One region of the Burkholderia sp. MSh2 genome, then DNA from elsewhere that is predicted to be linked to it. Evidence: predicted binding sites of a transcription regulator. Region 1 holds the regulator's gene; each other region holds the start of a gene.
The links. Region 1 encodes LexA, which represses DNA repair genes until DNA is damaged. Its sites were predicted from a motif close to ACTGTATNNNNATACAGT; they were not measured.
Positions count from the first base shown of each region.

Region 2: the regulator LexA is predicted to act here: its motif matches at 6,212-6,229, upstream of GQ57_RS17835 (DUF2471 family protein).
Region 3: the regulator LexA is predicted to act here: its motif matches at 8,688-8,705, upstream of GQ57_RS21325 (PA0069 family radical SAM protein).

Region 1 is NZ_JPGM01000022.1:68,018-78,560, forward strand. Features, by position in the region: gene mnmH (tRNA 2-selenouridine(34) synthase MnmH) at 1-993, shown strand, start outside; gene GQ57_RS15040 (permease) at 990-2,048, shown strand; gene GQ57_RS15045 (hypothetical protein) at 2,149-2,571, shown strand; gene GQ57_RS15050 (ABC transporter permease) at 2,609-3,442, opposite strand; gene nodI (nodulation factor ABC transporter ATP-binding protein NodI) at 3,449-4,363, opposite strand; gene GQ57_RS15060 (universal stress protein) at 4,700-5,197, shown strand; gene GQ57_RS15065 (DUF2939 domain-containing protein) at 5,285-5,983, opposite strand; gene GQ57_RS15070 (hypothetical protein) at 6,013-6,348, opposite strand; gene lexA (transcriptional repressor LexA) at 6,375-7,022, opposite strand; gene GQ57_RS15080 (sulfate ABC transporter substrate-binding protein) at 7,287-8,324, shown strand; gene cysT (sulfate ABC transporter permease subunit CysT) at 8,448-9,341, shown strand; gene cysW (sulfate ABC transporter permease subunit CysW) at 9,338-10,282, shown strand; gene GQ57_RS15095 (sulfate/molybdate ABC transporter ATP-binding protein) at 10,296-10,543, shown strand, end outside.
Region 2 is NZ_JPGM01000027.1:17,156-27,698, reverse strand. Features, by position in the region: gene GQ57_RS17860 (MarR family winged helix-turn-helix transcriptional regulator) at 69-497, shown strand; gene GQ57_RS17855 (aconitase X) at 679-1,926, shown strand; gene GQ57_RS17850 (aconitase X swivel domain-containing protein) at 1,919-2,413, shown strand; gene GQ57_RS17845 (AraC family transcriptional regulator) at 2,353-3,459, opposite strand; gene GQ57_RS17840 (NADPH-dependent 2,4-dienoyl-CoA reductase) at 3,535-5,568, shown strand; gene GQ57_RS17835 (DUF2471 family protein) at 5,748-6,152, opposite strand; gene GQ57_RS17830 (LysR family transcriptional regulator) at 6,293-7,186, opposite strand; gene GQ57_RS17825 (NAD(P)H-dependent oxidoreductase) at 7,273-8,052, shown strand; gene catC (muconolactone Delta-isomerase) at 8,193-8,483, opposite strand; gene GQ57_RS43390 (hypothetical protein) at 8,823-9,386, shown strand; gene GQ57_RS17805 (LysR family transcriptional regulator) at 9,388-10,278, shown strand; gene andR (anthranilate 1,2-dioxygenase regulatory protein AndR) at 10,423-10,543, opposite strand, start outside.
Region 3 is NZ_JPGM01000032.1:118,726-129,268, forward strand. Features, by position in the region: gene GQ57_RS21265 (M48 family metallopeptidase) at 1-311, shown strand, start outside; gene rsgA (ribosome small subunit-dependent GTPase A) at 308-1,249, shown strand; gene GQ57_RS21275 (putative signal transducing protein) at 1,312-1,629, shown strand; gene GQ57_RS21280 (CobD/CbiB family protein) at 1,692-2,630, opposite strand; gene GQ57_RS21285 (CoA pyrophosphatase) at 2,751-3,437, opposite strand; gene rplS (50S ribosomal protein L19) at 3,525-3,917, opposite strand; gene trmD (tRNA (guanosine(37)-N1)-methyltransferase TrmD) at 4,051-4,845, opposite strand; gene rimM (ribosome maturation factor RimM) at 4,847-5,524, opposite strand; gene rpsP (30S ribosomal protein S16) at 5,567-5,821, opposite strand; gene GQ57_RS43805 (hypothetical protein) at 5,822-6,166, shown strand; gene GQ57_RS21320 (NINE protein) at 6,986-7,453, shown strand; gene GQ57_RS21325 (PA0069 family radical SAM protein) at 7,494-8,660, opposite strand; gene GQ57_RS21330 (Lrp/AsnC ligand binding domain-containing protein) at 8,763-9,251, opposite strand; gene GQ57_RS21335 (D-amino acid dehydrogenase) at 9,397-10,543, shown strand, end outside.

The DNA of each region.
Region 1 (10,543 bases):
GCGCTGATCGGCACGATGTACCGTCAGGTCTCGCCCTACGAGGCGACGCGGGTCGGCGCGGCGATCGTCGCGCGCAACATCGCGCGCCATCTCGACACCACGTTCGCCGACCGGCCGCGCAACTGGCGGCCGCTGATCTACTGCTGGCGCGGCGGCATGCGTTCGGGCTCGATGACGACCTGGTTCAACCTGATCGGCTGGAAGGCGCGCCAGCTTGAAGGCGGATACAAGACCTACCGCCGCTCGGTGTGCGCGACGCTCGACTTGCTGCCGACGCGCTTTCGCTACATCGCGCTTGTCGGCCATACGGGCTGCGGCAAGACGCGCCTGCTGAACGCCCTGGGCGACGTGGGCGCGCAAACGCTCGATCTCGAAGCGCTCGCGTGTCACCGCGGCTCGCTGCTCGGCGCGTTGCCTGGCAAGCCGCAGCCGACGCAGAAAGGGTTCGATTCGGGGCTCGTCGGGGCGCTCGAGCGTTTCGACCCCCAATGGCCGGTGTTCGTCGAATCGGAAAGCCGCAAGATCGGGCTCGTGCAGTTGCCGATCGCGCTGGTCGACGCGTTTCACGCGGGGCCGTGGGTGCAGGTCGAGGCGACGCACGACGAGCGCATCGACTTCCTCCTCAACGACTATGGCCATCTGTTCGACGATCCGGCGGCCTTCAAGGCGCAACTGCATCGATTGATCGGCCTGCACAGCCGCGACGAGGTGACGCGCTGGAACGCGCTGATCGATGCAGACGCGCGCGCCGACCTGTTCGCCGAACTGATCGACAGGCATTACGATCCCGCCTATGCGCGTACCTACCGCGCGACGTACGGCAAGCCGAACCGGGTGCTGACGCTCACGTTCCGGCCCAACGCGGCGGACGTGGGCGAGCAGGCGCGCACGCTGCTGGCCCGGCTCGCGCAAGCCGGGCTGCCCGCGTCGGCCGCGCTCGCGACGGGCGCGGAATCCGTAATCGACAAAAACCAATCGACGACCACACGATGACGACCACACGCACCCAACCCGGCCCGGCCCTCGGCTGGATGACCTTCCTGCTGATCGCGGTCGCGGGCCTGTTCTATGTGAAATGGTTTCCGTACTACAACAAGGCGTTCGTTGCCGCCGAGCATCATTCGATCGGCCAGTCGATCCTGATGGGCACGTCGGCGGCCGCACCCGAGCCGTCGCTGAAGGCGGCGCTCGACTACGCATGGGCGTACGGCAAGGCGATCTGGCAGGCGATGGTGCTCGGCCTGCTGCTCGGTTCGGCCGTGCAGGCGTTGCTGCCCGCGCACTGGGTCGCGCGCGTGCTCGGCCGTACCGGGTTCGGCAGCGTCGCCGCGGGCGGCCTGCTGTCGCTGCCCGGGATGATGTGCACGTGCTGCGCGGCGCCGGTCGTCGCGGGCCTGCGGGCTCGCAACGCATCGCCGGGCGGCGCGGTCGCGTTCTGGCTCGGCAACACGGTGCTGAACCCGGCGGCGCTGGTCTTCATGGGCTTCGTGCTCGGCTGGCACTGGAGCATGCTGCGCCTCGTGCTCGGCATCGCGATGGTGTTCGGGATCGGCTATCTGCTGAACCGGCTCGCGCGCCCGGGCGACGCCAGCGTCGACGATGCGCAGCTCGCCGCGCTGGCGGCCGGGCAGGCCGCGGCCGGCAATCCGTTCGTCCGCTGGATGAAGCTGCTCGCGCGCATGGTCGTGCGGCTCGTGCCCGAATACATCGTGCTCGTGCTGCTGCTCGGCGCCGCGCGTGCATGGCTGTTCCCGCATATCGGTCCGGACATCGGCAACCATCTCGGCTGGATCGTCGCGTTTGCGATTGCCGGCATGCTGTTCGTGATCCCGACTGCCGGGGAAGTGCCGATCATCCAGGCAATGCTGTCGCTCGGCATGGGCGTCGGCCCGGCCGCGGCCCTGCTGATGACGCTGCCGCCGATCAGCGTGCCGTCGCTCGCCATGCTCGCGCGTTCGTTCAAGCCGTACATGCTGGCCATCGTCGCGATCCTCGTCGTCGTGTTCGGGATCGCGAGCGGCCTGCTCGCGGTCGCGCTCGGGTTCTGACACGCGCGAGCGGTGCGCCGACCGGCGCCATCGTCGTATTCATCCGGCGCCGCCGTTTCGCGCGTGCGGTGCCCTTTACAAGAAGCAAACAGGAAAACGCATGACCCAACCGAAGATCCATCCTCGACTCGAAAAGGCGCTGACGCGCGGCGATCTCTCGATCCGCCAGGCCAATTCCGCGCGGGCGACCGCCGTGCTGAACGCACTCGGCACGATGATCATCGAGGCCTCCGCAACGATCGGCGTCGAGGCCAGCATCGAGATCCCGCAGGGCGACCGCATTTACGATCCGGTCAACGGCTTGTGGCCGCAGAAGATGCTGGTGTCGTTCGACGGCCCGGTGGACGAAGCCGAGAAGGAGGAGCTGCGCACGGTGTATCTGGTGGCAGACGATCCGGGCACGCAGTTCCGCGTCGAATGGCACCGCGCGGACGGCAAGCTCGGCCGCCAGGAAGGCGGCCCGCTCGCGACCGTCGCGTTCCTGACCGACGTCGAGATCCCGTGGAGCGACGACGACGAGTAACGTCGTCGCATGATGCCGGCGCCGCGTGCGCCGGCCGTCAGCGCATCATCCGTCGCCGGAACAGCCACGCGGACAGCAGAAAGCCGCCGACCGCGTAGCCGGCCAGTACGGCGACGTGCAACGCGACATCCGTCGCCGGCCGGCCCAGCATCGCGGGCCGGATCAGCTCGACCGCGTTCGCGAGCGGCAGCGCATGCGCTGCGTGCTGCGCGATCGGCGGCAACTGCGAGGTCGGGAAAAACACGCCCGACAGCAGCAGCATGGGCGTCAGCACGAGCGTCTGATAGAACATGAAGAAATCGTACGACGGTGCGAGCGCCGTGACGATCATCGCGACGGCGGCGAACGCGAGGCCCGCGAGCGCGATCACGGGCAGCGCGGCGAGCATCGACGGAAACCGCGCGTAGCCGAGCGCGCCCGCGACGAGCATGATCGCGGCGCCGGACAGCATCGCCTTGCTGGCTGCCCAGACAATCTCGCCGAGCACGATGTCGCCGAGCGCGAGCGGCGTATGCATGATGGCTTCCCACGTGCGCTGCACGTGCATCCGCGAGAAACCCGAGTACATCGATTCGAAGCTCGCGGACATCATCACGCTGGACCCGACCGTGCCGGCCGCGAGAAACGCGATATACGACACGCCGTCGACGTGGCCGAGCATCAGGCCGAGCCCGAAACCCAGCCCGAACAGATAGATCATCGGATCGGCAAGATTGCCGAACATCGATGCAAGCGCGAGCTTGCGCCACACGAGATAGTTGCGTCGCCAGACGGCGGCCCAGTTGGTCGCGTTTGCCGGCAGCGCGATCGCGAAGCGCGACTCGCGTTGTGGCGCGGACGGTGCGGCGGCGGAATAGTTGCGGACATCCATGTTCGATCAGTCCTGCATTTCGCGGCCCGTGAGCCGCAGGAACACATCTTCCAGATTGGCCGGGCGATGCAGATAGCGCAATCCCGTACGACCCTTGAGCCGCGCGTTGAGCGGCTCGGGGTCGCTCACGTAGCAGAACAGCGTTTCGCCGCTGATCTCGGTGTGTTTCGCGAAGGCCGACAGCTCGTCGCGCAGTGCAACCGGATCGGACCCGTAGATCTCGATCACGTCGCAGCCGATCTCCGATTCGATCAGCGCGCGCGGCGCGCCCTCGGCGATCTTGCGGCCTTCCTCGATCACGCACAGGCGGTCGCACAGCCGTTCGGCCTCTTCCATGAAGTGCGTGGTGATCAGGATCGTCTTGCCGCGCGCGAGCAGTGAACGCAGCCGCTCCCACATCAGGTGCCGCGCCTGCGGGTCGAGGCCGGTGGTCGGCTCGTCGAGCACGAGCACGTCGGGATCGTTGACGAGCGCACGGGCAAGCGTGAGACGGCGCTTCATGCCGCCCGACAACTCGCCGACCTTCGCGTCGGCCTTGTTCTCGAGCTTCGCGAATTCCAGCAGCGGCTGTACCAGCGCGCGTGCCGCCTGCGTCGGAATGCCGAAATAGCGGCCGAACACGAGCAGGTTTTCGCGCACGCTGAAGTCGGGGTCGAGATTGTCGAACTGGGGCACCACGCCGACGCGCTGGCGCGCATGCCGCGCACGCGATGGGACCGGTTCGCCGCACAGCGAAATGCTGCCGGCGTCGGGTTGGGCGAGGCCGAGCAGCATCTTCAGCGTCGTGGTCTTGCCGGCGCCGTTCGGCCCGAGCAGGCCGTAGCATTCGCCGGCCTGCACGGTGAACGACAGGCCGTTGACGACGCGCTTGTCGCCGTAGTGCTTGACGACGTTCCGGAAATCGATCGGTGCAACGGACATGGGCAGTTTGTCGTTGTGTGCGGGCGCGGAAGCGTTCCGGCGCCGGATGCGTGGCCGGCGGGCGAACGGATCGGACGAATGCGTGTCACACGGGCATGACCGAAGCGTGCGCCCCGTGCGCCTGACGGCACGCGGGAGTACGAACGGGCCATTCTAGTGCATCGGCTGCGTCGCTTCAGCGCATGCGTGCACGGTGCGATGCATGCCCGCACCGATCGTGCACCGCATCATCGCGCACATGCCAGGCGGGGCGAATCAGCGTTTTCCATCCCTTGCGTCCTGAATTGCGGCGCACCATGATGAAGGCGTGGGCTCGTATTGCGATAGGGAGGTTACATGGCTAGCTACAACAAGATTCTGCTGTGTTACGACGGCTCGCTCGAAGGGCGCAAGGCACTGCGCTGCGGCGCCAATCTCGCCATGGACCTGAAGGCGGAAACGCACTTGCTGTCGGTGGTCGACATGCGCTCGAGCATTGCGCAGAGCGCGGGTCTGCTGACCGACGTCGCGTGCGGCCGGTTCGAGGAAACAGCACGCGAAATCCTGCAGGAAGGCGTGAACTGGCTACGCGAGCGCGGGGTGCAAGCCGAGGGCCATTTCGCGTTCGGCTATCCGATCGATGAAATCGCGAATCTCGCGACGGAGCTGAATGTCGACCTCGTCGTCGTCGGCCACCGGTGCCGCAGCGGGCTCTCGAGATGGTGGATGGGGTCGGGCAACACGCAACTGCTCGATCGCGTGAACTGCAGCATTCTGGTGGCGTGTTCGTCGGCGCAGGAGCAGAAGGCCGAGATGGCGCGCGAGCGTGAAGCGGCCACGGCGAGCGGCAAATGATCGTCTGATGCGATGGCGGCCTGGCCGGCGATTCGCGCGGGTCGGGCGCCACGCCGGATCAACCGCGCGGGCGCCGACCGCGAGCCGTTACGCGTGCAGGTCGATCGCAGACAACTTCCACGAGAACAGGCCGAAGCGGTGGAAGATAGCCGCATAGCGTGTGCCGTCGGCACTGCGCTGGTAGGTCACGACGAACTCGTCGATGTTCCGGTAGCCGGCGCTGGTTTGCTGCCGGTGCGGCGGATTCTCCGGATCGCCCGGGCCGGCCGGCGCGGCAGAGGCCGGAGCCGGCAATGACGCGGCGCCCGTGTTGCTGCCCGCAACGGCGGCACTTGCCGGGGCCGGGCTGGCCGACGCGTTGCCCGGTGCATGGCCAGGCGGCAGATTCGACCATTCAGGTGGACGCTCGTCCGGCGTGCCGCGCGGCGGCAAGCCGCTCATCAGTGCGGCCACGCCCTCCGGGGTCGTATACGCATCGACCAGCGGGCCGATCAGCGCGGACCCGATCAGTGCGCCGATCATCGCGAGCGGATTGTCTTTCTTCACCGCGTCGATCCGGCGCATCAGTTCTTCCGTGACCTGCTGCTTGAGGCTGATGCGCAGCGACGGAAAATCCACGTATTCACTGATGACCTGCGCGTCGCGCGCATCGATCGCCGATTTCAGACGACCGAGCGCGACATACGGCGACGCGTACGCATAGCCGATCGCCGCAATGACCGCGACGGCCAGCACGACGATCAGCAGGGGCTTGAGCCGCGATGCGCGGCCCGGCGATACGGTCACGTTGCCTCCGGTGCGGGAATGTTCCGCAATCAGAGACCGTTTTGCGCGGCCGATCGTTCCTCTGCGATGCAGCGGTCGATCATGCGGCATACGGCATCGATCGTGCCGACCATGATCAGGCGGGAACGGCCGTGATACACGCGTACCGGCGCGCGGCGCGCGGGTTCCGCGTGATTCAGGCCGGCGTTCAGCGACACCCGCGCGAAAGCGGGGAGCGCCGACGGCAGCAGGGGCGCCTGCCGTTCGACTGCGATTTCTTCTTGCACCGGCGCGGCCGCGGATAGCGGCGCGCAGGGCGTGCGGCCGCGCAGATGACGCAGGCGACCGAATTGGCGGAAAGGCAGCAGGCGGGCAAGGCGTTCCATGATGTTCTCCTCAGCGAGACGGAATGTCAGAGTTCGCCCGAGCGAATCAGCCCGACGGCGATGCCTTCCAGCGCGAATTCCGCGCTGCCGGCCTTGACGAAGATGTTTTCGTAATCGGGGTTCTCCGCGATCAGCTCGAGACCGCCCGGCCGGCGCATCAGGCGCTTGACCGTGACGTCGTCGCCGAGACGCGCGACGATGATCTGGCCGTCCTTCGCTTCCGTGCGTTTCTGCACGGCGAGGAGGTCGCCGTCGAGAATGCCGGCATCGCGCATCGACAGGCCGCGCACCTTCAGCAGGTAGTCGGGCTTGCTGGAGAACAGCGCGGGATCGCACGCGTAATGCTGCGAGATGTGTTCCTGCGCGAGGATCGGGCTGCCGGCTGCGACGCGGCCGACGAGCGGCAGCGACAACTGCATCAGGCCGGCGTGCGGCAGCGTGAACTGGTGCGGGGCGTCGTCGATGCCGAGCAGGCGGATGCCGCGCGACGCGCCGGCGGCCAGCTCGATGACGCCCTTGCGCGCCAGTGCGCGCAGGTGCTCCTCGGCCGCATTCGGCGAACTGAAGCCCAGTTCGGCCGCGATCTCGGCGCGGGTGGGCGGGAATCCGGAGCGCTCGATCGCGCGGCGGATCAAGTCGAACACTTGCTGCTGACGGGCGGTGAGTTTGGTCATGGCTCAACTGTATGGATAGACAGTGAGCTGTATTTTTATACAGTACTCCGCGAATTTCAAGTGTTACGTGAGGTTCGACGCGATCGCGCCGGTTCCGCCGCGATTTCGCGACGTCCTGACGCCGGTTCATCTGCCGCAACCGTCCATCCCGTCTGCGTTAGCACTTTTGAGTATTAAAAAATAAGGAACGATTATTTTTAATCATGTAACCCGTTCGTTAGACTGGCCCGACATCGCAATACCGACAACACTGGAGAACCAAGGATGGCGAAGCGCAATACGGGGCTGGTGGGCGGAGTGGGCCGCCTGATCGCAACACTCGCGCTGGGCGCGGCGGCGGTGCTGGGCGTCGCGTCGCATGCGTGGGCCGATACGACTTTCCTGAACGTGTCGTACGACCCGACGCGCGAGCTGTATCAGGACTTCAACCAGGCGTTCGGCAAGGAGTGGAAGGCGAAGACGGGCGAGACCGTCAACTTCAAGCAGTCGCACGGCGGTTCGGGCGCGCAGGCGCGCTCGGTGCTCGACGGCCTGCAGGCCGACGTCGTCACGCTGGCGCTGGCCTACGACATCGATGCGCTCGCGAACAAGGGGCTCGTCAACAAGGACTGGCAGAAGCGCCTGCCGGACAACGCGTCGCCGTATACGTCGACGATCGTGTTTCTCGTGCGCAAGGGCAATCCGAAGGGGATCAAGGACTGGGAAGACCTGACCAAGCCGGGCATCTCGATCGTCACGCCGAACCCGAAGACGTCGGGCGGCGCGCGCTGGAACTACCTGGCCGCGTGGGCGTACGCGCAGCACAAGCCGGGCGGCAACGAGCAGACGGCCAAGGAATTCGTCACGAAGCTCTACAAGAATGCGGGCGTGCTCGATTCGGGCGCGCGGGGCGCGACGACGAGCTTCGTGCAGCGCGGGATCGGCGACGTGCTGATCGCGTGGGAAAACGAGGCGTTCCTGTCGGTCAAGGAATTCGGCACCGACAAGTTCGAGATCGTGGTGCCGTCGGTGAGCATCCTGGCCGAACCGCCCGTCGCGGTGGTCGACAAGGTGGTGGACAAGAAGGGCACGCGCAAGCTGGCCGAAGCGTACCTGAACTTCCTGTACAGCCCGCAGGGCCAGGAGATCGCGGCGCGCAACTACTATCGCCCGCGTTCGAAGAACGTGCCGGCGGAGCTCACGAAGCAGTTCCCGAAGCTGAAGCTGTACACGGTCGACGACACGTTCGGCGGCTGGACGAATGCGCAGAAGACGCATTTCGCGGACGGCGGCGTGTTCGATTCGATCTACAAGCCGCAGTAACGCCATAACGACAGCGGCGCGCCACGACAGCGCGCCGCATCCCCGACGGGCCGCCGGCGCAATTGCATTGCGCCGGCGTTTGCGTCGGACCCATGAGCTGCATCGACCCAGCAAGAGCATCCGATGACGACGTACACCTTTCGCAAGCCGAGCGCGCTGCCCGGTTTCGGCGTGACGCTAGGCATCACGGTGGCCTATTTGAGCCTCGTGGTGCTGATTCCGCTCGCCGCCACGTTCCTGAAGACCGCGACGCTGTCGTGGGACCAGTTCGTCACCGCCGTCACGTCGCCGCGCGTGCTCGCGTCCTACCGGCTGACGTTCTCGGCCGCGCTCGGCGGCGCATTGATCAACGCCGTGTTCGGCTTCCTCGTCGCATGGGTGCTGGTGCGCTACACGTTCCCGCTCAAGCGCATCGTCGACGCGATCGTCGATCTGCCGTTCGCGCTGCCCACCTCGGTCGCCGGCATTTCGCTCGCGGCCGTCTATGCGACCAACGGCTGGGTCGGCCAGTATCTCGCGCCGCTCGGCATCAAGATCGCGTTCACGCCCGCCGGCGTGCTGGTCGCGCTGACCTTCATCGGGCTGCCGTTCGTCGTGCGCACGGTGCAGCCGGTGCTGGAGGATTTCGAGCGCGAGCAGGAAGAGGCGGCCGCGTGCCTCGGCGCGTCGCGCTGGCTGACGTTCCGCCGCGTGGTGCTGCCGGCCGTGCTGCCGGCGCTCCTGACCGGTTTCGCGCTGGCGTTCGCGCGCGCGCTCGGCGAATACGGCTCGGTGATCTTCATCGCCGGCAACGTGCCGATGAAATCCGAGATTACGTCGCTGCTCATCATTACCAAGCTGGAGCAGTACGACTACGCGGGCGCGACCGCGCTCGCGGTCGTCATGCTCGTGGTGTCGTTCCTGATGCTGCTGCTGATCAACACGCTGCAGTGGTATCTGCAGCGCCGGACGAGCAAGGGCGCGAGCGGCCCCGCGCCCGCCGCCGTCACCGCCGTCGCAACAGGAGGCCAGCAATGAGCCAGGAGGCGAGCGCCGTGCTGAAAAACCCGTCGGCGGCCACGCGTGCCGCGAAACGGCTCGATCCCGTCAGCGAGTCGCGCGTCGTGCGCTGGCTGCTCACGGGCATCGCGCTGGCGTTCCTCGCGTTCTTCCTCGTCGTGCCGCTCGCCGCGGTGTTCGTCGAGGCGTTGCGCAAGGGCATCGGCTTCTATCTCGAATCGCTGGCCGATCCCGACGCGTGGTCGGCGATCAAGCTGACGCTCACCGTCGCGCTGATCGCCGTGCCGCTGAACCTCGTGTTCGGCGTATGCGCGTCGTGGGCGATCGCGAAGTTCGAATTCCGCGGCAAGGCGCTGCTGACGACGCTGATCGACCTGCCGTTCTCGGTGTCGCCGGTGATCTCGGGCCTCGTGTACGTGCTGATGTTCGGTGCGCAAGGGTGGCTCGGGCCGTGGCTGCAGGATCACGACGTGCAGATCATCTTCGCGGTGCCGGGCATCGTGCTCGCGACGATCTTCGTCACGTTCCCGTTCGTCGCGCGCGAGCTGATTCCGCTGATGCAGGCGCAGGGCACCGACGAGGAGGAGGCTGCACGCGTGCTCGGCGCGTCGGGCTGGCAGATCTTCCGCCGCGTGACGCTGCCGAACGTGAAGTGGGGCCTGCTGTACGGCGTGATCCTCTGCAACGCGCGCGCGATGGGCGAGTTCGGCGCGGTGTCGGTCGTGTCCGGCCATATCCGCGGCCAGACCGACACGATGCCGCTGCACGTCGAGATCCTGTACAACGAATACAACTTCGCGGCGGCGTTCGCGGTGGCGTCGGTGCTGGCGCTGCTGGCGCTCGTCACGCTCATGCTGAAGCTGATCGCCGAGCGTCACCTTGCCGCCGAACTGGCCGGCACGCGCGACGCCGCTCCCGCACACGCCGGCCCCGTCGCCGCCGTTTCGTCGAAATCGTAAAGAGGCAACCAGAATGGGTATCACCGTCCGTCACCTTCAGAAGCGCTTCGGCGATTTCACGGCGCTCGACAACGTATCGCTCGACTTCCCGCCCGGCGAACTGGTTGCGCTGCTCGGGCCGTCGGGCTGCGGCAAGACCACGCTGCTGCGCGTGATCGCGGGCCTTGAGCACGCGGACGCCGGCCAGGTCGTGCTGCAGGGGCTCGACGTCGCGTCGGTCGGCGCGCGCGACCGTCAGGTCGGCTTCGTGTTCCAGCACTA
Region 2 (10,543 bases), on a different contig from region 1:
CGGCCGCCGGCTCCGTTACGGCGGAGTGTACATTGACTTTATGCATATGCACATATAAATTGCGGAGCATGAACGACATCCCGATGGGTCAAGCGTGCAACTGTCTCGCGCTGCGTCAGGCGGCGCGCTTCGTCACGCAACTGTACGAGCGCCATCTGGCCCCGGTCGGCGTCACGCCCGCGCAGTTCTCGATCATGGTGAACCTGGCGCACCGGCCGGGCCTGTTGATGAGCGAACTCGCCGACGCGCTCGTGATGGACCGCACGACGCTGCTGCGCGCGCTGAAGCCGCTGCAGCGCGACGGCTTCGTCGCGACGGCGGCGGCCGAGCGCGATGCGCGCGCGCACGCGCTGCACCTCACGAAGCTCGGCGAGCGCACGTTCGCCGAGGCGAAAGTCGCGTGGCAGGCCGCGCAGAACGAATTCGAGACGCAGTTCGGCCAGGGGCGCGCGCAGGCGCTGCGCGACGAGCTGTTCAGCCTCACCGCGCAACGCTAGGGCTGGCGGCGAACTGGATCGGAATTCAAGCCATCGCTTGCTTGAACGGCGTTCCGGAACGGAAATTGGTTTTCGGATTGTCCGGATCGGCGGCAATCTGGACAGTTTTTATTTCCAGTTGTAGAGTCCTTCGACGGGTATCACGGGCCGGCGCCGCCGGCCCGCGTCAAAGGAGCAACCGATGCTGCAGTTGAGTGACCGCGACGACGCGATGTTGCGCGGGGATTTCGGCGACGGCGTCGCGCGCGCGATGCGGATCGTCGCGCGCACGGCGCAGGTGATGTCCGCGCCGCACCTGATCGACATCACGTCCGCGCATATCGACGGCTGTCTTTACCACGGCCAGACCAGCCTCGATTTCGTCGAGTATTTCGTCGACACCGGCGCGAAGGTCGCGGTGCCGACCACGCTGAACGTCGGGTCGCTCGACCTGATCCACCCCGAGCTGTACCACGGCGACCGCACGATCCGGCGCGACGCGCAGCGCCTGATGGACGCGCATCTGCAGCTCGGCTGCGAATCGAGCTTCACGTGCGCGCCGTATCAGCTGAAGAAGCGACCCGCGCAAGGCGAGCAGATCGCATGGGCCGAATCCAACGCGATCGTGTTCGCGAACTCGGTGCTCGGCGCGCGCACGAGCCGGTACGGCGACTTTCTCGACCTGGCCGCCGCGATCACCGGCCGGGCGCCGTACGCGGGGCTCCACGTCGAAGCGAACCGCGCGGCGCGGATCGTCTTCAACGCACCGGATTTCAGCGGCCTGCCGTCGCGCGACATTCATTTCGCCGCGCTCGGCCTGGCGATCGGCAAGCTCGCGGGCGCGGTCGTGCCGGCGATCGTCGGGCTGCCGGCGGACACCACCGAGGACGAGCTCAAGGCGCTCGGCGCGGCCGCCGCCTCGAGCGGGGCCGTCGCGCTGTTCCATGCGGTCGGCGTGACGCCCGAGGCGCCGACGCTCGACGCCGCGCTGCACGGGCAGGCGGCGCGACGCACGGTCGACGTGTCGATGGCCGATCTCGCCGAGATTCGCCGCACGCTGAACCACGGCGCGGCCGGCGATGCGCTCGTCGCGGTGGCGCTCGGCACGCCGCATTTCTCGCTGGCCGAATTTCGCACGCTCGACACGCTGCTCGACGCGTTCGACGGCAAGCCGGCCTGCGATTTCTACGTGAACACGAGCCGTTTCATCCTGTGGGAGCTGGAGGAAGCCGGCCTCGCGGCGAAGTTCGCCGCGCGCGGCATCCAGATCGTCGTCGACACCTGCACGTACATCACGCCGGTGATGAAGCAGTTGTCGGGGCTCGTGATGACCAACTCGGGGAAATGGGCGTCCTATGCGCCCGCGAACATCGGCGTGACGGTCGCGTACGGCAGCATGCGCGAATGCGTGCGGTCGGCGTACGAAGGAAAGGTGCGATTCGATGACTGAAGCGACGGGCAAGCAGTGGGCGGGCGACACGCTCGTGCCGGGTAGCGCGTGCGCACGCGCGTTCGTGCTCGACAGGCCGCTCAGCTTCTGGGGCGGCTACGACTCGGGCACGGGCCGGATCGTCGATCGCGGCCATCCGCAGGCCGGTGCGAGCCTGGCCGGCAAGGTGATGGTGATGCCGCACGCGAAGGGCTCGAGTTCGAGCAGCAGCGTGCTCGCGGAAGCGGTGCGCAACGGCACCGGGCCGGTCGGGATCGTGCTGAAGGAGCGCGACCTGATCCTCTCGATCGGCGCGATCGTGGCCGCCGAGCTGTATGCGATCGCGGTGCCGGTGGTGTGCGTGACCGACGACGTGTACGACGCGATCGCGGCCGCGCCGGGCGACGTGCGGATCGAGGCGGCGGGCGGCGACGGCTGCGCGCGAATCTATCTGGCCGACGCGCCGGCCGCCGCCGGTTCCGCCAGCGCGCCGGCCGCTTCCCGGTAGGCGCTGGGCGTTTGCCCGGCCCAGCGCCGGAACGCGCGCGTGAAGTTCGCCGGATCGGTGAATTGCAGCCGCTCGGCGATCGTCTTCAGGTCGAGATCCGATGCGGCGAGCAGTTGCTTCGCGTCGCGAAACCGCGCTTCGTCGAGCAGTTGCCGGTAGCCCGAACCAGCTTCCTCCAGCCGGCGCCGCAGCGTGCGCGTCGACACCAGCAGTGCATCCGCCAGCCTGTCGGGCCCCGGGTAGGCGCCCGTCGTGCGCGCCAGCTCCGCGCGCACGCGCTCGACCAGATCGCCTTCCTCCTGCCGCACCTGCGCATATTCGCGCTCGACCTGCACGAGCGCCTGCCGGTGCGCGACTTCGTCGGCGAGCGGCAGCGGCCAGTCGAGCACGTCGCGTGCGATCCATAGAGCGTTCGCCGCGCAACCGAATTCGACCGGCGGCAACGTATCGCGATAGCGCGCGAAATACGCGGGCTCCGGCCACGCGAAGCGCAGCGTGATCGGCGGCGACGCGCGCCCGGCCCATTGCGAGATGTTCTGCGCGAGCCCCGTCAGCACGAATTCGAACATCACGTGGTGCTGCAGCACCGGGCTCGCCTGCACGCCGTGCAGCTCGAGGGTCGCGCCGCGTTCGTCCTCCGCATAGGTCAGCCGATATTGACGGTTGCGCATGCGGAAGTAGCGCTGCGTGACCGCCAGCGCCTCGCGGATGTCCCGCGCGGTCAGCGTCGCATAGCCGAGAAAGCCGTGCACGGTCGGCTTCAGCAGCAGCCCGAACGCGAGCCCGATGCCCGGATCGCCGCCGATCTCGATCGCGTTGAGCACGAGCCGCCCCCATTGCGACGGCGCGACGCGCGCGTCCGGCTCGGCCAGCACCGCGTCGCGCAGGCCCGTGCCGGCGCGCACCGCGGCAAGGTCGACGCCGCGCGCGGCCAGCGCCTGCAGCAGCAGGCGCGTATAGGCGACCGGAATCGTCGGCCGGCGCAGCCCGAGGCGATCCTTGGCGAGGGGGGAGGTCATGTCTTCTTGGCCGGAAATGACAAGCATTATGGCTGTTTGCCCCCTCACGTTCAAGGCGGCGCGCGCCTACGATGGCAGGCATTGCTTATCGGCGCGACCATCATGACAACACCCTTTCCCCACCTGCTCGCTCCGCTCGATCTCGGCTTCACGACGCTGAAGAATCGCGTGCTGATGGGCTCGATGCATACGGGCCTCGAGGACAGCCGCAAGACGCTGCCGCGGCTCGCCGCCTATTTCGCCGAGCGCGCGCGCGGCGGCGTCGGCCTGATCGTGACGGGCGGTTTCGCGCCGAACGTGGCTGGCTGGACCAAGCCGTTCGGCGGCACGCTGATGACGTCGGGCGCCGCGCGGCGGCATCGCGAGATCACGGACGCCGTGCATGCCGAGGACGGCAAGATCGCGCTGCAGATCCTGCATACGGGCCGCTACGGCTATCACCCGTTCGCGGTCGCGCCGTCGAAGATCAAGTCGCCGATCTCGCCGTTCGCGCCGCACGAGCTGAGCGCGCGCGGCGTCGAGCGGCAGATCCGCGCGTTCGTCCGCTGCGCGACGCTCGCGCGCGAAGCCGGTTACGACGGCGTCGAGATCATGGGCTCCGAGGGCTACCTGATCAACCAGTTCATCTCGATGCACACGAACAAGCGGACCGACCAGTGGGGCGGCGCGTACGAGAACCGCATCCGCTTGCCGATCGAGATCGTCGAGCGCACCCGCGAGGCGGTCGGCCGCGATTTCATCCTGATCTACCGGCTGTCGATGCTCGACCTGATTCCGGACGGCAGCGACTGGAGCGAAACCGTGCAGCTCGCGAAGGCCGTCGAGCGCGCGGGCGCCACTCTCATCAACACCGGGATCGGCTGGCACGAGGCGCGCGTGCCGACGATCGCGACGTCGGTGCCGCGCGGCGCGTTCGCGTGGGTGACGAAGAAGATGAAGGGCGAGGTCGGCATTCCGCTCGTGACGACCAACCGGATCAACCGGCCGGAAGTGGCCGAGCAGATCCTCGCGGACGGCTGCGCGGACATGGTGTCGATGGCGCGTCCGCTGCTCGCGGATGCCGAATTCGTGGTCAAGGCCGCGCAGGGCCGCGCCGACGAGATCAACACCTGCATCGGCTGCAACCAGGCGTGCCTCGATCACGCGTTCAAGAACCGGATCGCGTCGTGCCTGCTGAATCCGCGCGCGTGCCACGAGACGGAGCTGGAATACACGCCCGCGGCGCAGCCGAAGCGTATCGCGGTGGTCGGCGCGGGGCCGGCCGGGCTCGCGTGCTCGACCGTGCTCGCCCTGCGCGGCCATCGGGTCGACCTGTTCGACGGCGCGGCCGAGATCGGCGGCCAGTTCAACCTGGCGAAGCGGATTCCGGGCAAGGAGGAGTTTCATGAAGCGCTGAGCTACTTCGGCCGGCAGATCGCGCTGACCGGCGTGAATCTGCACCTGAACCGCCGGGTCGACGCGAGCGACCTGATCGCGGGCGGCTACGACGAGATCGTGCTCGCGACCGGCGTCTCGCCGCGCGACCCGAAGATTCCGGGGCAGGACGGGCCGAACGTGCTCAGCTACATCGACGTGCTCGCGGGCAGGCAGCCGGTCGGCCGGCGCGTCGCGGTGGTCGGCGCGGGCGGGATCGGCTTCGACGTCGCCGAATATCTGGTGCAGGACGGCGAGTCGCCCGCGCTCGACCTGGACGCGTGGAAGGCCGAGTGGGGCGTGACCGACCCGGCCGCGACGCGTGGCGGCGTGACGCGCGCGCAGGTCGCCGCGCCCGCGCGCGAAGTGACGCTGCTGCAGCGCAAGGCCGCGCCGCTCGGCAAGGGGCTCGGCAAGACGACCGGCTGGATTCACCGCGCGACGCTGAAGATGAAGCAGGTGACGATGATCGGCGGCGTGAACTACGAACGGATCGACGAACGCGGGCTGCACGTGTCGTACGGCGAGCAGCGCACCGATCACGCGCTGATCGAAGCCGACACGATCGTGCTCTGCACCGGGCAGGAGCCGCAGCGCGCGCTGCTTGCGCCGCTGCAGGCGGCCGGGCGCCCGGTGCACCTGATCGGCGGCGCGGAACTGGCCGCCGAACTCGACGCGAAACGCGCGATCGACCAGGGCTCGCGGCTGGCGGCACGGCTGTAGCGCGCGGCCCCCGGCAGGTTCGTTCCGGCGTTCGTCGCGCGGCGCTGGCTTGCCCGCGCGACGGCGCGCAGTGTGCGATCCGGCGCGCCGGCCCGCTCGCACGGGAGCGCGGCGACGGGCATGGGCACGGGCCGCACGAGCCTGCTACGCGGCGGCGCGCCGCGAGCGGCCGGCGCGGCTCAGCCCGCTTCGGCGCGCTCTTCCTCTTCCGCATCGAGCATCGCCTTGACGATCAGGTAGACGGCCGGCAGGTCGTCGTCGTCGCGACGCCAGTCCACCGGCTCCTCGGTGTCCGAGGCGACCAGCCGGCTGTCGCGCAGCCGGATGAATGCGTCGACGACGGTCGGATCGTTGCGGTTCAGGAAGCCGGCATTCGAGAAGGCCAGCTCTTCGACGTTCAGCAGCGCCTGCCAGCTCATCGTGCGGACGGCGGCGGGGTGGGTGCGGCGCCGCAGGCCGAGCGCCCGCTGCGCGGGGCCGCCGACGACACGCTGCAGATCGACGACCGCCCGCTGCGCGGCGCGCTCGAAGTGGACGGGATTGAAGCCGGGTTGCTCGGGATCGAATGCGGATGACTGGAACATGGTCGCCTCACTAAAGACCGTCTCGGGATGACGGAATTCGGGTCAAATGACGCAGAAACACTGTAAATATATACAGTGATCGGCGGACTTTCAAGCCCCTGGCGACAGCAGATGTCAGCCGCCCCCCGCGGCCGGGCGGATCAGACCGATGCCGAGATCGTTTCCCGCAACCAGCGGTGCGCCGGATCGCGATGCACGCGTTCGTGCCACAGCATCGACATTTCGTAGCCGGGCACGTCGACCGGCGCTTCCACCACGCGCAGTGCGGGCACGTCGCGCACCAGCCGCTCGGGCAGCATCGCGACGAGGTCGGTGCTGGCGACGGCCGACATCACGAACAGGAAATGCGGCACCGACAGCACGACGCGCCGCGTCGCACCGACCTGCGCGAGCGCGTCGTCCGTCACGCCGAAGAAGCCGCCGCCGTCGGGCGACACGATCACGTGTTCGAGCGCGCCGAACTGCGCGAGCGTGGGGCGCCGCTTCAGCTTCGGATGACCGGCGCGCCCGACGAGCACGTAGCGCTCGACGAACAGCGGCCGGCGCCGCATGCCGGGCGGCGACCCCTCGGTCGTGTGGAACGCGAGGTCGATGCCGTTTCGTTCGGCATCCTGTTCGATGCGCGGCGGCACGAGCTCGACGACGGCGAGCCGCGTACCCGGTGCGGCCGACCGCAGCGCGTTCAGCGCGGGCAGCACGATCGTCGATTCGCCGTAATCGGTTGCGGCTACCCGCCACGTGTTCGTCGCGGTGGCGGGATCGAACGGCGTGGCGGGGATCACCGCGCGCCCGATGGCTTCGATGGCGTCCCGCAACGGCTCGCGCAGCGCTTCCGCGCGTGCGGTCGGCCGCATCCCGCGCGGCCCCGGCAGCAGCAGCGGATCGCCGAACACGTCGCGCAGTTTCTGCAGCTGCACGCTGACCGACGGCTGCGACATCCCCAGTTTTTCGGCGGCGCGCGTGACGTTGTGCTCGGCGAGCAGCACGTCCAGCGTGACGAGCAGGTTCAGGTCGAGTCGCCTGAGATTGTTCATGGCTATACCTGGCATATCGGGAATTCATTTCAAATATACCGGTGGAAGCGGCATCCTGCAGTCATTCAATCGACGGAGTACCGAACATGAATGTGCTGATCGTTTATGCCCATCCCGAGCCGCGTTCGTTGAACGGCGCGTTGCGCGACTTCGCGGTCGCGCATCTCGGGGCGGCCGGCCATGCGGTGCAGGTGACCGACCTGTATGCGATGAACTGGAAGCCCGTGCTCGACGGGCGCGATGCGACCGATCGCGCGCCCGGCGCGCGTTTCGATCCGTCGCTCGATTCGCGGCGCGCGTTCGCGGCCGGCACGCAAAGCGCCGACATCGTGCGCGAGCAGGACAAGCTGAAGTGGGCCGACGCGGTGATCCTGCAGTTCCCGCTGTGGTGGTTCTCGATGCCGGCGATCATGAAGGGCTGGTTCGAGCGCGTGTATGCGTACGGCTTCGCGTACGGCGTAGGCGAGCATTCCGACACGCGCTGGGGCAATCGGTACGGCGAAGGGGCGCTGGCCGGCAAGCGCGCGATGGTGGTCGTCACGGCCGGCGGGTGGGAGTCGCATTACAGCGCGCGCGGCATCAACGGGCCGATCGACGACGTGCTGTTCCCGATTCAGCACGGGATGCTGTATTACCCGGGTTTCGACGTGCTGCCGCCGTTCGTGATCTACCGGACGGGGAAGATGGACGACGCGCGCTTCGGCGAGACGCGCGCGGCGCTCGGCCGGCGTCTCGACACGCTGTGGACCGCGCAGCCGATTCCGTTCCGGCGGCAGAACGCGGGCGACTACGAGATTCCGGCGCTGACGCTGAAGGACGGGATCGCGCCGGGCGAGGTCGGGTTTGCCGCGCATCGGGTCGCGTGACGGGTGTCGGGTATTCCGACGCGGGGCGACGCGGGCCGGCCCGGTCGAAATGAACGCGACGCGGGCAGCCTGCGTGACATCGCCGGCCGCCCGTGTCGTGCCTCTTGAGGCCGCGCGCGACGGCCGCGATTCACGCCGGTTCAGCGATCGTCTTCCCGCACCGACGACGGATGCCGGCACAGCGCCCGCACGTCGAGTTCCATGTACGGGAAGAGCGGCAACTGGCTCAGCAGGTCATGCAGTTGCTGCACGCTCTCGACGTCGAAAACGCTGACGTTCGCATAGCGCCCGGCGATCCGCCACAGATGCCGCCAGATCCCTTCGTTCATCAGCCGCTGGCACATCGCCTTTTCTTCCGCCTTCAGCGTCGCGGCCTTGACCGGGTCCATGTCCGTCGGCAGACGGACGGTCATTTCCACATGAAACAGCATCCTGCGCTCCTTGTGTTGTCGATGCGCCGAACGGTCGGGCCGCCCGGGCCGGCGTAACTTCGTTTCGCGGTGCGTCGCGCGGTTCCTCGTGCGGAAGGCAATCGAAGCCGATCGGTGCGAACGGTCCGTCGACGTCGTACGGCTTGCCTTTCGCCGCCTCGGTTTGCGTGACCGCCGGGATCGGCCTTTCGCGCGTCGCGCATGGGCGGCCGTGTCGCGGATGCGCGTCGCCTTCGATGTCGATCCACATCGTCAGCTTACGACAACCGTTCGCCGAAACGAAGCCGTGAGCATGCGCCTGACAATGGCCGGGGCGACGGGGCCGATTGGGGGCATGCTGTGGAAGCGGAAGCGGAAGCGGAAGCGGAAGCGGAAGCGGAAGCGGAAGCGGAAGCGGAAGCGGAAGCGGAAGCGGAAGCAGAAGCAGAAGCAGAAGCAGAAGCAGAAGCAGAAGCAGAAGCAGCCTTCGGCATCGGAGCGGATCGTGCTGCGCGGATCGAAGGCGGGCGGCGACAGGGCGAAGGCCCCACCGTTGCCGGTCAGGTTCGCATGCCGCACGGCACTTTCCCGCGTTCACAGGTGGTGCGCCCTCCCGGCCGGGCACCCGGCATCGCGATCCCGTTCGACCGTGAACGCGTCGACGGTCCCGGACGCTCCCCCGCCGACGCCTTCGATACCGTCCGTGCATCGAATCCGGGCCGGCCCGACGGGCCGTCAATGCCTCGCCGCGACCGGCAATTCGCGGGGCCCGACCGTCGGCGCGTCGACGCGTCGCGCCTCGATACGCCCGATGGCGGCGGCGGTTGCTATCATGCGATTCTTCCTGCTGGCGCGCATGGCACGCAATCCCGCCGCGCGTCGTCCAGCCCGCTGTCCGACGACACCCATACCTTCGAGGCATGAAATGGAATTGCGTCAGCTCCGCTACTTCATCGCCGTCGCCGAGGAGATGAACATCACGCGGGCGGCCGAGCGGCTGCACATGACGCAGCCGCCGCTGAGCCGCCAGCTCCAGGCGATCGAGGACGAGATCGGCCTGCCGCTGTTCGAGCGCGGCGCGCGGCCGCTGAAGCTGACCGATGCCGGGCGCGTGTTCTATGCGCAGGCGAAACGTCTCGTCGATCAGGCCGACGAGCTCGGGCCGCTGACGCGGCGGCTCGCGCAACTGTCGGAGCGGATCGTGATCGGCTTCGTCCCGTCGACGCTGTACGGCGCGCTGCCGGACGTGATCCGCGCGTTTCGCGAGGCGCAGCCCGGCGTCGAGCTGTCGCTGATCGAAATGTTCACGCTCGAGCAGCTCGGCGCGCTGAAGGGCGGACGGATCGACGTGGGGTTCGGCCGTCTGCGGTTCGACGACGACCAACTGGTGCGCGAGGCGCTGATCGAGGAAAAGCTGATCGCGGCGCTGCCGGTCGGGCATCCGCTCGCCGATCCGGCCCGGCCGCTGACGCTCGCGGACATCGCGAACGAGACGCTGATCGTCTACCCGAGCACGCCGCGCCCGAGCTTTGCCGATCAGCAGCTCTCCGCGCTGCGCGACGGCGCGCTGGTGCCGGCGGCCGTTCACGAGGTGCGCGAGCTGCAGACGGCGCTCGGGCTCGTGGCCGCGCAGGTCGGCGTGTCGCTGGTGCCGGAGAGCGTGGAGGGCGTGCGCGTGAAGGGCGTCGTCTACCGGCGGTTGCCGGAGCCGGCCGCGACGTCGCCGATCATCATGAGCCGCCGGCTGCACGGCGAAAACGCCGCCACCGCCGCGTTCTGCGCGATTGCCCGGGAGATGATCGCGCCGCCGGCGTAACGGATGTCGCAGGCGCCAGATCGCAACTAACGGTCTATTTGGAATACGCCCGCGGATGCGGGGAGGCCTCGCCGCGTCGTCCCGATCGATGCGGTGCGTTGCCGGCCGTGCAAACCGGCGGCGCGTGCGCCGGCGCAGCGGCTGTCAGCGCTTCGCGTCGAGCGTTTCCGACGGCGATTCGCCGAACTTTTCCCGGTATGCGATCGCGAACCGTCCGAGGTGCGCAAACCCGCAATCGAGCGCGACATCGGCGATCCGCCGGTCG
Region 3 (10,543 bases), on a different contig from region 1:
ACACGGGGCTCGGCGTCACGCCGTCGCTCGACACGAGCAACGCGGGCGTCGCCCTCGTGCTGTTCTTCCTCGCGATTCCCGTGTTCCTGTTCTTCGCGACGCCCTTCGGCAGCCTCACGTCGCGCAAGCACGAATTCGAGGCCGACGCGTTCGCGGCCAGCCAGACCGACGCACAGGATCTCGTCAGCGCGCTCGTGAAGCTCTACGAGGACAACGCGTCGACGCTGACGCCCGACCCCGTCTACACGGCCTTCTACTACTCGCATCCGCCCGCTTCGCAGCGGATCGACCGCCTGCTGCAGCACGCATGAGCCGGCCGACCTCCCGCAAGCCGGCCCCGCGCGCGTCCGGCGCGCAGCGTGCCGAAGGCCGCGTGATCGCGGCGCACGGGCGCCACTACATCGTCGCCCCCGACGACGGCGGCGCGATGCTGCAGTGCTTCCCGCGCGGCAAGAAGAGCGACATCGCGGTCGGCGACCGCGTCGCGTATGAACACGCGTCGGCCGACCAGGGCGTGATCGTCGAGATCGGCGAACGGCGCAACCTGCTGTATCGCTCCGACCAGTTCAAGTCGAAGCTCTTCGCGGCCAACCTCGACCAGTTGCTGATCGTGCTCGCGACCGAGCCCTATTTCAGCGAAGACCTGCTCGGCCGCGCGCTGATCGCCGCCGAGGCGAACGAGCTGAAGCCCCTTGTCGTCCTGAACAAGATCGACGTCGAAGCCGCGCTGCCGGTCGCGCGCGAGCGCCTCGCACCGTACCGCGCGCTGGGCTACGACGTGCTCGAACTGTCCGTGAAGGGTGCGCCCGACGATGCGCGCGCGCAGCTCATGCCGCATCTCGCCGGGCATTCGACGATCCTGCTTGGCCAGTCCGGGATGGGCAAGTCGACGCTCGTGAACCTGCTCGTTCCCGATGCCGAAGCCGCGACGCGCGAGATTTCGGCCGCGCTCAACAGCGGCCGTCACACGACGACGTTCACCCGCCTCTACCCGCTGCAGGGCGGCGGCGCGCTGATCGATTCGCCGGGCTTCCAGGAATTCGGCCTCTACCACCTGACGGAAGGCCGCCTCGAGCGCGCCTTTCCGGAGTTCCGCCCGCTGCTAGCGGACTGCCGTTTCTATAATTGCCATCATCTGCACGAACCGGGCTGCGCGATCCTCGAAGCCGTCGCCGATGGCCGCATCGCGCCGACACGGCATGCGCTGTACGCCCAGCTCGTGCACGAGGCGAGCCAGATCGTCCGCTGACCGCGCGTCACGTGCGCGGCGGCCGGCAGCCGGGCGGCCGGCCTTCACCGACAGGAGCCGCGATGCGTTTCAAGGCACCCGATCTTGCGACAGCCCAGCATTGGGCCAACGTGCTTCAGGTGGCCGGCATCGGTTGCGAGCTGCATAACTGCTACGCGACCGGCGCGCTTGGCGGCCTGCCCGCCGATGCGTGCACACCCGAGCTGTGGCTCGATGACGAGCGCGACGACGCACTCGCCCGTCGGCTCCTCGATGCGGCATCGCACGGCCCGTCGCCGAGTGCCGCGCCGTGGCGTTGCCGGCACTGCGGCGAGGCGCTCGACGCGCAGTTCACCGCGTGCTGGCAGTGCGGCGCCGTACGCGATCCGCGCGACGACTGACCACAGCAAAAAGGCCGGCATCGCGCCGGCCTTTTTCTTTCATCAGGTACCGCGGTGTCTCGTCACGACACCCAGACGGCAAGCGTCAGCATCAGCAGCAGGATCATCCACAGGATCACCGCGCGCCAGACGAGGCCGACCGCCGACTGCAGCGTGCGCGGCGTGCAATCGTCACCGACCGCCAGCGGGCCGCTGTCGCCGACCGCCAGCGCATCGAGGCTCGACGGCTCCGCGAGCGGCCCTGCGAGCCGCGCACCGAGCGCCCCGCTGCCGGCTGCCAGCAGCACGCCGTCGTTCGGATCGGGCCATTGGCGCGTGTGGTTGCGCCACGCATAGATCGCATCCTCGAAATTGCCGACGATCGCGAAACCGAGCGCGGTGAGTCGCGCGGGAATCCAGTCGATCACGAAGAACGCACGCTGCGCGAACGTCGAGAAGGCGGCCGTGCGGTCGTCGCCCGGCGTCGACCAGCTGCGTGCAAGGTATTCGGAAATCCGGTACAGCACGGCGCCGGCCGGGCCGATCGGCAGCACGTACCAGAAGAACACCCCGAACACGTGGCGATGCGACGCGACAACGGCATGAATCAGCGTATGGCGGACAATCTCTCCGACCGGCATGTCGACCGTGTCGATGCCCGTCCACTCGTGCAGGATTTCGCGTGCGCGCGGCACGTCGTCATTGTTGAGCGCGAGATGGATGTCGGTGAAGTAGTGGCTGAACTGGCGGAAGCCGAGCGTGAAGTACACGACGACGACGTTCCAGATGAAGGCGAGCACGAAGCTCACCTTGTACAGCAGGAAATAGATCAGCGCGACGATCAGCACCCACGGCAGCACCACCGCGAGCCATGCGAGGATGCCGTGCTTCTGCTTGCCTGCGTCGAGACCATGTGCGACGGTTTCCGCATGAAACTGGAACAGCGCGAACACCGGATTGTTCGGCGACAACGCGCGGACCTGTTCGATGATGAGGGCGAGGAGAACCGAAAAGAAAGTCATGCGTGGCGCCGTCTTCGGAGTTATGTCATTTTTTGCATAACGATAGCACAGCGTAAGCCCCGCATGGCTGCCGGCGCGGTCGCCCGGCAGCCGGCCGCGCGCGCCGGCCGGTGTGCACGTCTAGCCGGCGGCCAAGAAGCGGTACAGATTGCGCAACATGCCGGCAGTTGCGCCCCAGATGAAGTAATGGCCGCCCGGTTCGCCGTTCGGGTAGGGCATCGCAAAAAAACGACGCTCGCCGCCTTCCCAGCGGAACACGCGGACCTGGTGGTTCGCGGGATTCATCAGGAACGCGAGCGGCACTTCGAAGATCTCGGCAACTTCGAACGTATCGGCCTGCACGGTAAATGGCGGATGCACGAGGCCGACCGTCGGCGTCACGCAGAACCCCGTGCCGGTCAGGTAGTCGGGCAGTTCACCGAGGATTTCGACACGCTCGGCGGCCAGCCCGATCTCCTCCTTCGCCTCGCGCAACGCGGTTGCGGTCGCATCGCGATCGAACGGTTCGCGACGACCGCCCGGAAAACTGATCTGTCCGGCGTGGTCGTTGAGGTGGTCGGCACGCTGGGTCAGCAGCACGGTGAGACCCGACTCGCGGGCAACCAGCGGCACGAGGACCGCCGCGCTACGCGGATCGATGCCCTCCTGCAGCCTCGCCTCGCCGGGCTCGACGCTCCATTCGAGCGTGCGCGCGAAGCGGTCGCGCAAACCGGACGGCGTCAGCAGGTGCGGCTCGATGCCGGGCAGGCCGGCGCCGGTGCCTTCGACCGGCAGGACTTCGGGATCGATGATGGGGCGACGATTCAATGGAGCTCTCGGGTTCGTGTCATGTCGAGCATATTGTCGCGCCAGAATGAAAAAAGCACCCGGGTGGGTGCTTTTTCCTTACAGCTCTTACTCTTGGGAAGCTGCTGCGGCGCGATCCTTCGACACCAGCTTTTCCTTGATACGAGCCGACTTGCCCGAACGCTCGCGCAGGTAGTACAGCTTCGCACGACGCACGTCGCCGCGGCGCTTCACGACGATGCTTGCCAGCAGCGGCGAGTACGTCTGGAACGTACGCTCGACGCCTTCGCCCGACGAGATCTTGCGAACGATGAAGTTCGAGTTCAGGCCGCGGTTGCGAATCGCGATCACGACGCCTTCGTAAGCCTGAACGCGCTTGCGGTTACCTTCAACCACGTTCACGTTCACGATCACCGTGTCGCCCGGGGCGAATTCGGGGATCGTCTTGCCGGCGAGCGCGCGCTCGATTTCTTCCTGCTCAAGTTTTGCGATCAGATTCATTACTGACTCCTTATGCCATCGTGTCGGCGTTGGCACCCGCCTGCTGACAGGCCTGGCCCCGATAGAGGATGGATTCACATCAGGCGCCGCACACGCATGCACGGCACCGCCAATTCCCGCTCGCGACACCGCCTCAGGAGGCGTCCTTCGCTTCGCGTGCGAGGCTCGCGAGCCACGCCTCGTCGGCACGGCTCAACAACTTCTCGCGGCGCGCCCGAACGATCAGGTCCGGCCGCTTCCGCAACGTATTTCTCAAGGCTTCCTGCCGCCGCCACCGCTCGATCTCGGCATGATGCCCGCCGAGCAGCACGTCCGGCACACGCACGCCGTCGTATTCCTCCGGGCGCGTGTAGTGCGGACAATCGAGCAACCCGTCGACGAAACTGTCCTGCACGGCCGACTGCGAATCGTTCAGCACACCGGGCAACAACCGCACGACGGCATCCATCATCGCCATCGCCGGCAGCTCTCCGCCGGACAGGACGAAATCGCCGAGGCTGATTTCCTCGTCGACGCACCGGTCGAGCAGGCGCTGGTCGATCGCCTCGTAGCGGCCGCACAGCACCACGACGCCCGGCTCCTGCGCCATCCGCATCGCACGATCGTGCGTGAGCGGCGCACCCTGCGGCGACATCATCACGACACGCGTGCTCGCGATACCCTGCTCCGCCTGCGCCGCTTTCGCGGCGTCGATCGCGGCTTCGAGTGGCTTGGCCAGCATCACCATGCCCGGACCGCCGCCGTACGGCCGATCGTCGACCGTGCGGTAGTTGTCCGTCGTGAAATCACGCGGATTCCAGGTGCGCAGCCCGAATCGACCCTGCTTGACTGCCCGGCTGGTGATTCCCCAGTCGGTCAGTGCACGGAACATCTCGGGAAAGAGCGAGACGACGTCGAACTGCACCGCGCTCTCGGTAACCTGATTCATTTCAGTAATCGGCTTCCCAGTCGACGACGATGCGACGCGCCGCCTGATCCACCGTTTTGACGTATACGCCGACAAACGGGATCAACCGTTCGTCGGTGGTCGGCTGACCGTCTTTGCCGGTCGCCGGATACTCGACACGCATGATCGAATGCACGCCGTTGTCGATCATCCCGCTCACCTTCCCGAGCGCCACCGATTGCTCGTTGACGACTTCGAGACCGATCAGGTCGACCCAATAGAATTCGTCCGCGGCCAATGCCGGGAAATCTTCCCGGCGCACGAACACGCGAAAGCCGCGCATGGCAAGCGCGGCATCGCGGTCGCTGACGCCCGCGGGTTGCGCAACGACGGTGTCGCTGTGCGTCTTCGACTGCATGATGCGGACGGAAAGCCGCTCCGCACCTCGCTCCAGCCACCAGCGGCGCGCCTTGAGCAGCGCGTCGCCACCGCGGCCGGCGTCGGCATGCGCTGCAACCTTGACCCAGCCTTTCAGGCCGTAGGCGTCGACCACCGCCCCGACCTCGACGGCATCGTCAGGCCAGGCCTGCGCCAACTCGAGATTGTCTTGCTCGGCAACCTCGCCGGCGTTCGCGACAGCCTCGCGCTCGACCGGCTTGCGGACGAATGCGCCAAACGACGCACGCCCGCGCCTTGCATTACCGGAATCGTGACCCGCCATCAATGCACCTCACAGCCGGCACGACCGGCACACCGTGCCATGTTAGGCAGCCGGTTGCGCCTTTTGCGCTTCCTTCACGAGACGCTGGACGGTCGGCGACAGTTGCGCGCCAACGCCTTGCCAGTACGTCAGGCGATCCTGAGCGATACGCAGCGATTCGCCCTTCGTGGCGACCGGGTTGTAGAAGCCGACGCGCTCGATGAAGCGGCCGTCACGACGGTTGCGCGAATCGGTAGCGACGATGTTGTAGAACGGGCGCTTCTTCGAGCCGCCACGAGCCAGACGGATGATAACCATATGATGTCCTTCGGGAAAACCGGGTTCGAAACTACTGAAACACGCGATTATAGCTGGAAACCAGAGGTACAACAAACACTTACGCGTAAAAAATCCATGGACGCCCTGTCCGCCGTGCGTGCAATCGGCGTGTCCGGCACGTTCTCCGCCGTCGCGTCGCGCCTTCGCGGCGCCTCGACGCGCCACGTGCAGCACCGCTTCGCGGCGCTGTCTGCCAGCCCTGCCGGCCTCGCATCCGTACAGGTGTCAGCACCGCCGTTGCCGGTAGTGGAACTCGTCGCGCCATTCGGTTTTCATGCGGAAGTCTCAATCGACGCGGCAGCGGAAGCGCACGAAATGGCGTGATCGTCGCGCGACATCCTGTATGTCGGTACACGGAACAGCCGCGCGCATGCATTCTTGATACGTGAGGGACGGATCATTGCGCACCAAGCGGACGCGTTCGGGGGCGACATGCTTGCCGGCGTCGCCTGTCGCGACGGCACTCTCCATATATACGCCATGCCGCGCATTCTGCGCCTCGATCATGGCGACGGCCGGCTCGCCCACTGCCCACACCACCCACGCCCACGCCGATCTCGGCTTCGGCTTCGGCTTCGGCTTCGGCTTCGGCTTCGGCTTCGGCTTCGGCTTCGGCTTCGGCTTCGGCTTCGGCTTTCCATACTGCCACGGCGGCGATACGCCCGATCCTCCCCAGCGACGGCGCTTGCCGCCGCCATGCTCCCCCGGCATTGACGCTGAGCGCACACGTTATCGTACCCGGCATGCGCTTCCATACAGAGCCGACGCTCCCAGGGCCGTACGCGACAGCACGTTCATCGCTGGACACGGCTCGCGGAACCGCAGCACGGAGGCCGGCTATCGCGCGCTGCGCGCCGTCGTCTCGGTGGACACCAGCTCCAAGCCGGCCAAACCCGGTTCGTCACGGGCCGAGGACACCCCGACAACTCGGCGCGGAGACGCACTGCCGGCGAGTTGCCGCTACCGGACGCCTCGCTGCTCGCCAGCGACGAAGAGGCATGCCCGATCTACCGCACGACCCATGCGGCACCTTGACGCAGGACAGGGGTGACCGGGCCCGACCGGGCATCGTAGAATGCGTGCGGGCCGCGCGCCCGCGCCGGCCCGCCGGCCACCCATGCCAACGACAACACGCCGCCATCCATGTCCAGCAGCACCGCACCAGCCCGCCGCTTCCGCTCCAAGACGCTTACCGCCGCACTCGCCTTCCTGCTCGGATCGCTCGGCGCGCACCGCTTCTATCTGTACGGCTTTCGCGACGTGTACGGCTGGGCGCACCTGCTCGCGACGATCGTCGGCATTCCGGGCTTCCTGCTGCTCGCCGCGACCCAGCGCACCGCCGGACTCGGCTGGTGGCTCGCGGTGCCCGGCGCAATCTCGCTGCTCGCGGCGTTCCTTGCCGCGCTCGTGTACGGGTTGCGCCCCGACGAAAAATGGGATGCGCAATTCAACGCCGATACAGGCAAGCACAGCCAGTCGGGCTGGACCGTGATCTTCGTGGTGATCTTCTCGCTGCTGATCGGCGCATTCCTGCTGATGACCGCACTCGCGTTGTCGTTCCAGACGTATTTCGAATCGCAGGTCGAAGCGGCCAAGCAGATTTCGCAGTAAGCGGAACCCATCCAGCGCGCGCGACGGTATCGCGCACCGCTCAGAACAGGTTCAACTGCATGTCGTCACGTGCCTTCGTGCCGGCGGCACGAACGGCGACACGCGGCACCGGCACCGTGCAGGCCGGCGCACCGCGAAACTGCGACAGATCGAGAATGCCGTTCGTGCGCTCATTCAACCCGAGCCGCTTGACGGCCTGACGAAAGCGCTGCCGCAACAGGTCGGCCCAGATCCCCTCGCCCTTCATCCGTTTCGAGAAATCCGAATCGTAGTCTTTGCCGCCGCGCATGTCGCGGACGCGGTTCATCACGCGCTCCGCGCGGTCGGGAAAGTGCGCGGCGAGCCATTGCTTGAACAGCGGCGCGACCTCCCACGGCAACCGCAGGATGATGTAGCTCGCATGCGTCGCCCCGGCTTCCGCACACGCCTCGAGCACGCGTTCCATATCGGGTTCGGTCACGAACGGAATGACCGGCGCAATACTCACGCCAACCGGCACGCCGGCGTCGCGCAGCGCGCGGATCGTACGCAACCGGCGCGCCGGCGTCGCCGCGCGCGGCTCGAGCGTGCGCGCGAGCTCCGCATCGAGCGTCGTGATCGTGACCGCCGCCATCACCTGACCGCGCCCGGCCATCGGTGCGAGCAGGTCGAGATCGCGTTCGATCAGCGACGACTTCGTGATCGCGGCGAATGGCAGCCCGCGATCGTGCATCACCTGGATCACGCTGCGCGTGATGCGCAGGTCGCGCTCGACCGGCTGGTAGGCATCGGTGTTGACGCCGAGCGCGATCGGCTCCGGCACGTAGCGCTTCCGCGAAATCTCGCGTTCGAGCAGTTCGGCCGCATTGACCTTCGCATAGATGCGGCTTTCGAAATCGAGCCCCGGCGACAGGCCGAGATAGCTGTGTGTCGGCCGCGCGAAGCAATAGATGCAGCCGTGCTCGCAGCCGCGGTACGGATTGAGCGAGACGCTGAACGGGATGTCAGGCGACTGGTTATGCGTCAGAATGCTTTTCGCGCGCTCCTCGAACACCTGCGTACGCAGCGGCGCGGGGAAATCGGCATCGTCCGACTCGTGCGTCCAGCCGTCGTCGACCGCTTCGCGCTGCGCCAGCTCATATCGCCCCTGCAGGTTGTCGACCGCACCGCGCCCCTTGCGGGGCGCGGGCGGCGCAACCGGAAATTCGTTGTCGGATCGTTCGTCCATGTGCCCACCCGTTCACCTGCGCCCAATACTGTATATTTATACAGTATTGGGCGCAGCATGCCAAGCACGGGATCAAGGGCCCGGCAACCGGCCGCCGGCGCGTCAATCGCCAACCGCGATCGTCAACGTCTCCTTGATTTCCTCCATCACGACATAGCTCTTCGACTGCACGGCGCCGGGCAATTGCAGCAGGATGTCGCCGAGCAGTTTCCGGTAGTCGGCCATCTCGCCGATGCGCGCCTTGATCAGGTAGTCGAAATCGCCGGACACCAGATGGCATTCGAGCACCTCGTCGATCTTCATCACTTCCCGCCGGAACTGCTCGAACATGTTGCCGCCCTTGTGACCGAGCGTGATCTCGACGAACACCAGCAGCGCGGCATCCAGCTGGTGCGGGTCGACCCGCGCGTGATAGCCGGTGATCACGCCGTCGCGCTCCATGCGCCGCACCCGCTCGATGCACGGCGTGACGGTCAGGCCGACCTGTTCCGCGAGGTCCTTCATCGCCATCCGGCCATCGTCCTGGAGCAGTTTGAGGATGCGCCGGTCGAGCTTGTCGAGCGAGCGCACGGGCTGCCGTTGCGTTCTCATTTGTTTATACTGAAAACCTGAAAAATACGATAACAAAACCTACAGATTCGACAATACCATAGCGCAAAAAACTAGATCAGCTAGAGGTTACACGGAGATGCATGTGCGCCCGGCCTCGACCTGGTCCCTTCCATCTGGAGCAGCTATGCGAGTCGTCATTCTGGGCAGCGGTGTGGTGGGCGTGGCAAGCGCGTATTACCTCGCGCATGCCGGTCATGAAGTCACGGTGATCGACCGGGAAGCCGGCCCTGCGCTCGAGACGAGCTTCGCGAACGCCGGCCAGATCTCCCCCGGCTATGCCGCGCCGTGGGCTGCGCCCGGCGTGCCGCTGAAGGCCGTCAAGTGGATGTTCGAAAAGCATGCGCCGCTCGCGATCCGGCTCGACGGCACGCGCTTCCAGCTCCAGTGGATGTGGCAGATGCTGCGCAACTGCACGGCCGAGCGCTATGCGGTCAACAAGGGCCGCATGGTCCGCCTCGCCGAATACAGCCGCGACTGCCTGCAGGCGCTGCGCGCCGATACCGGCATCCAGTACGAGGGACGCACGGGCGGCACGCTGCAACTGTTCCGCACGCAGCAGCAACTCGACGGTGCGGCGAAGGACATCGCCGTCCTGAAGGAAGCCAACGTGCCGTTCGAACTGCTGTCGCCTGCCGACCTGAAGCAAGCCGAACCGGCGCTCGCCGCCGTCTCGCACAAGCTGACGGGCGGCCTGCGCCTGCCGGGCGACGAAACGGGCGACTGCCAGCTGTTCACGACGCGCCTCGCGGCGCTCGCCGAATCGCTCGGCGTCAAGTTCCGCTACAACACGCCGATCGATGCGCTCGCGATCGCGGGCGGCAAGATCGCCGGCGTACAGTGCGGCAGCGAAACGGTGCGCGCGGATGCCTACGTCGTCGCGCTCGGCTCGTACTCGACCAGCTTCATCTCGAACCTGATGAAGATCCCCGTTTATCCGCTGAAGGGCTACTCGATCACCGCGCCGATCGTCAACGAAGCAGCTGCGCCCGTGTCGACCGTGCTCGACGAGACGTACAAGATCGCGATCACGCGCTTCGACCAGCGCATCCGCGTCGGCGGCATGGCGGAAATCGTCGGCTACGACAAGAACCTGCGCGCGGCGCGCCGTGAAACGCTCGAAATGTGCGTGAACGACCTGTTCCCGGGCGGCGGCGACACGTCGAAGGCCACGTTCTGGACGGGCCTGCGCCCGATGACGCCGGACGGCACGCCGATCGTCGGCCGCACGTCCGTGTCGAACCTGTTCCTGAACACCGGCCACGGCACGCTCG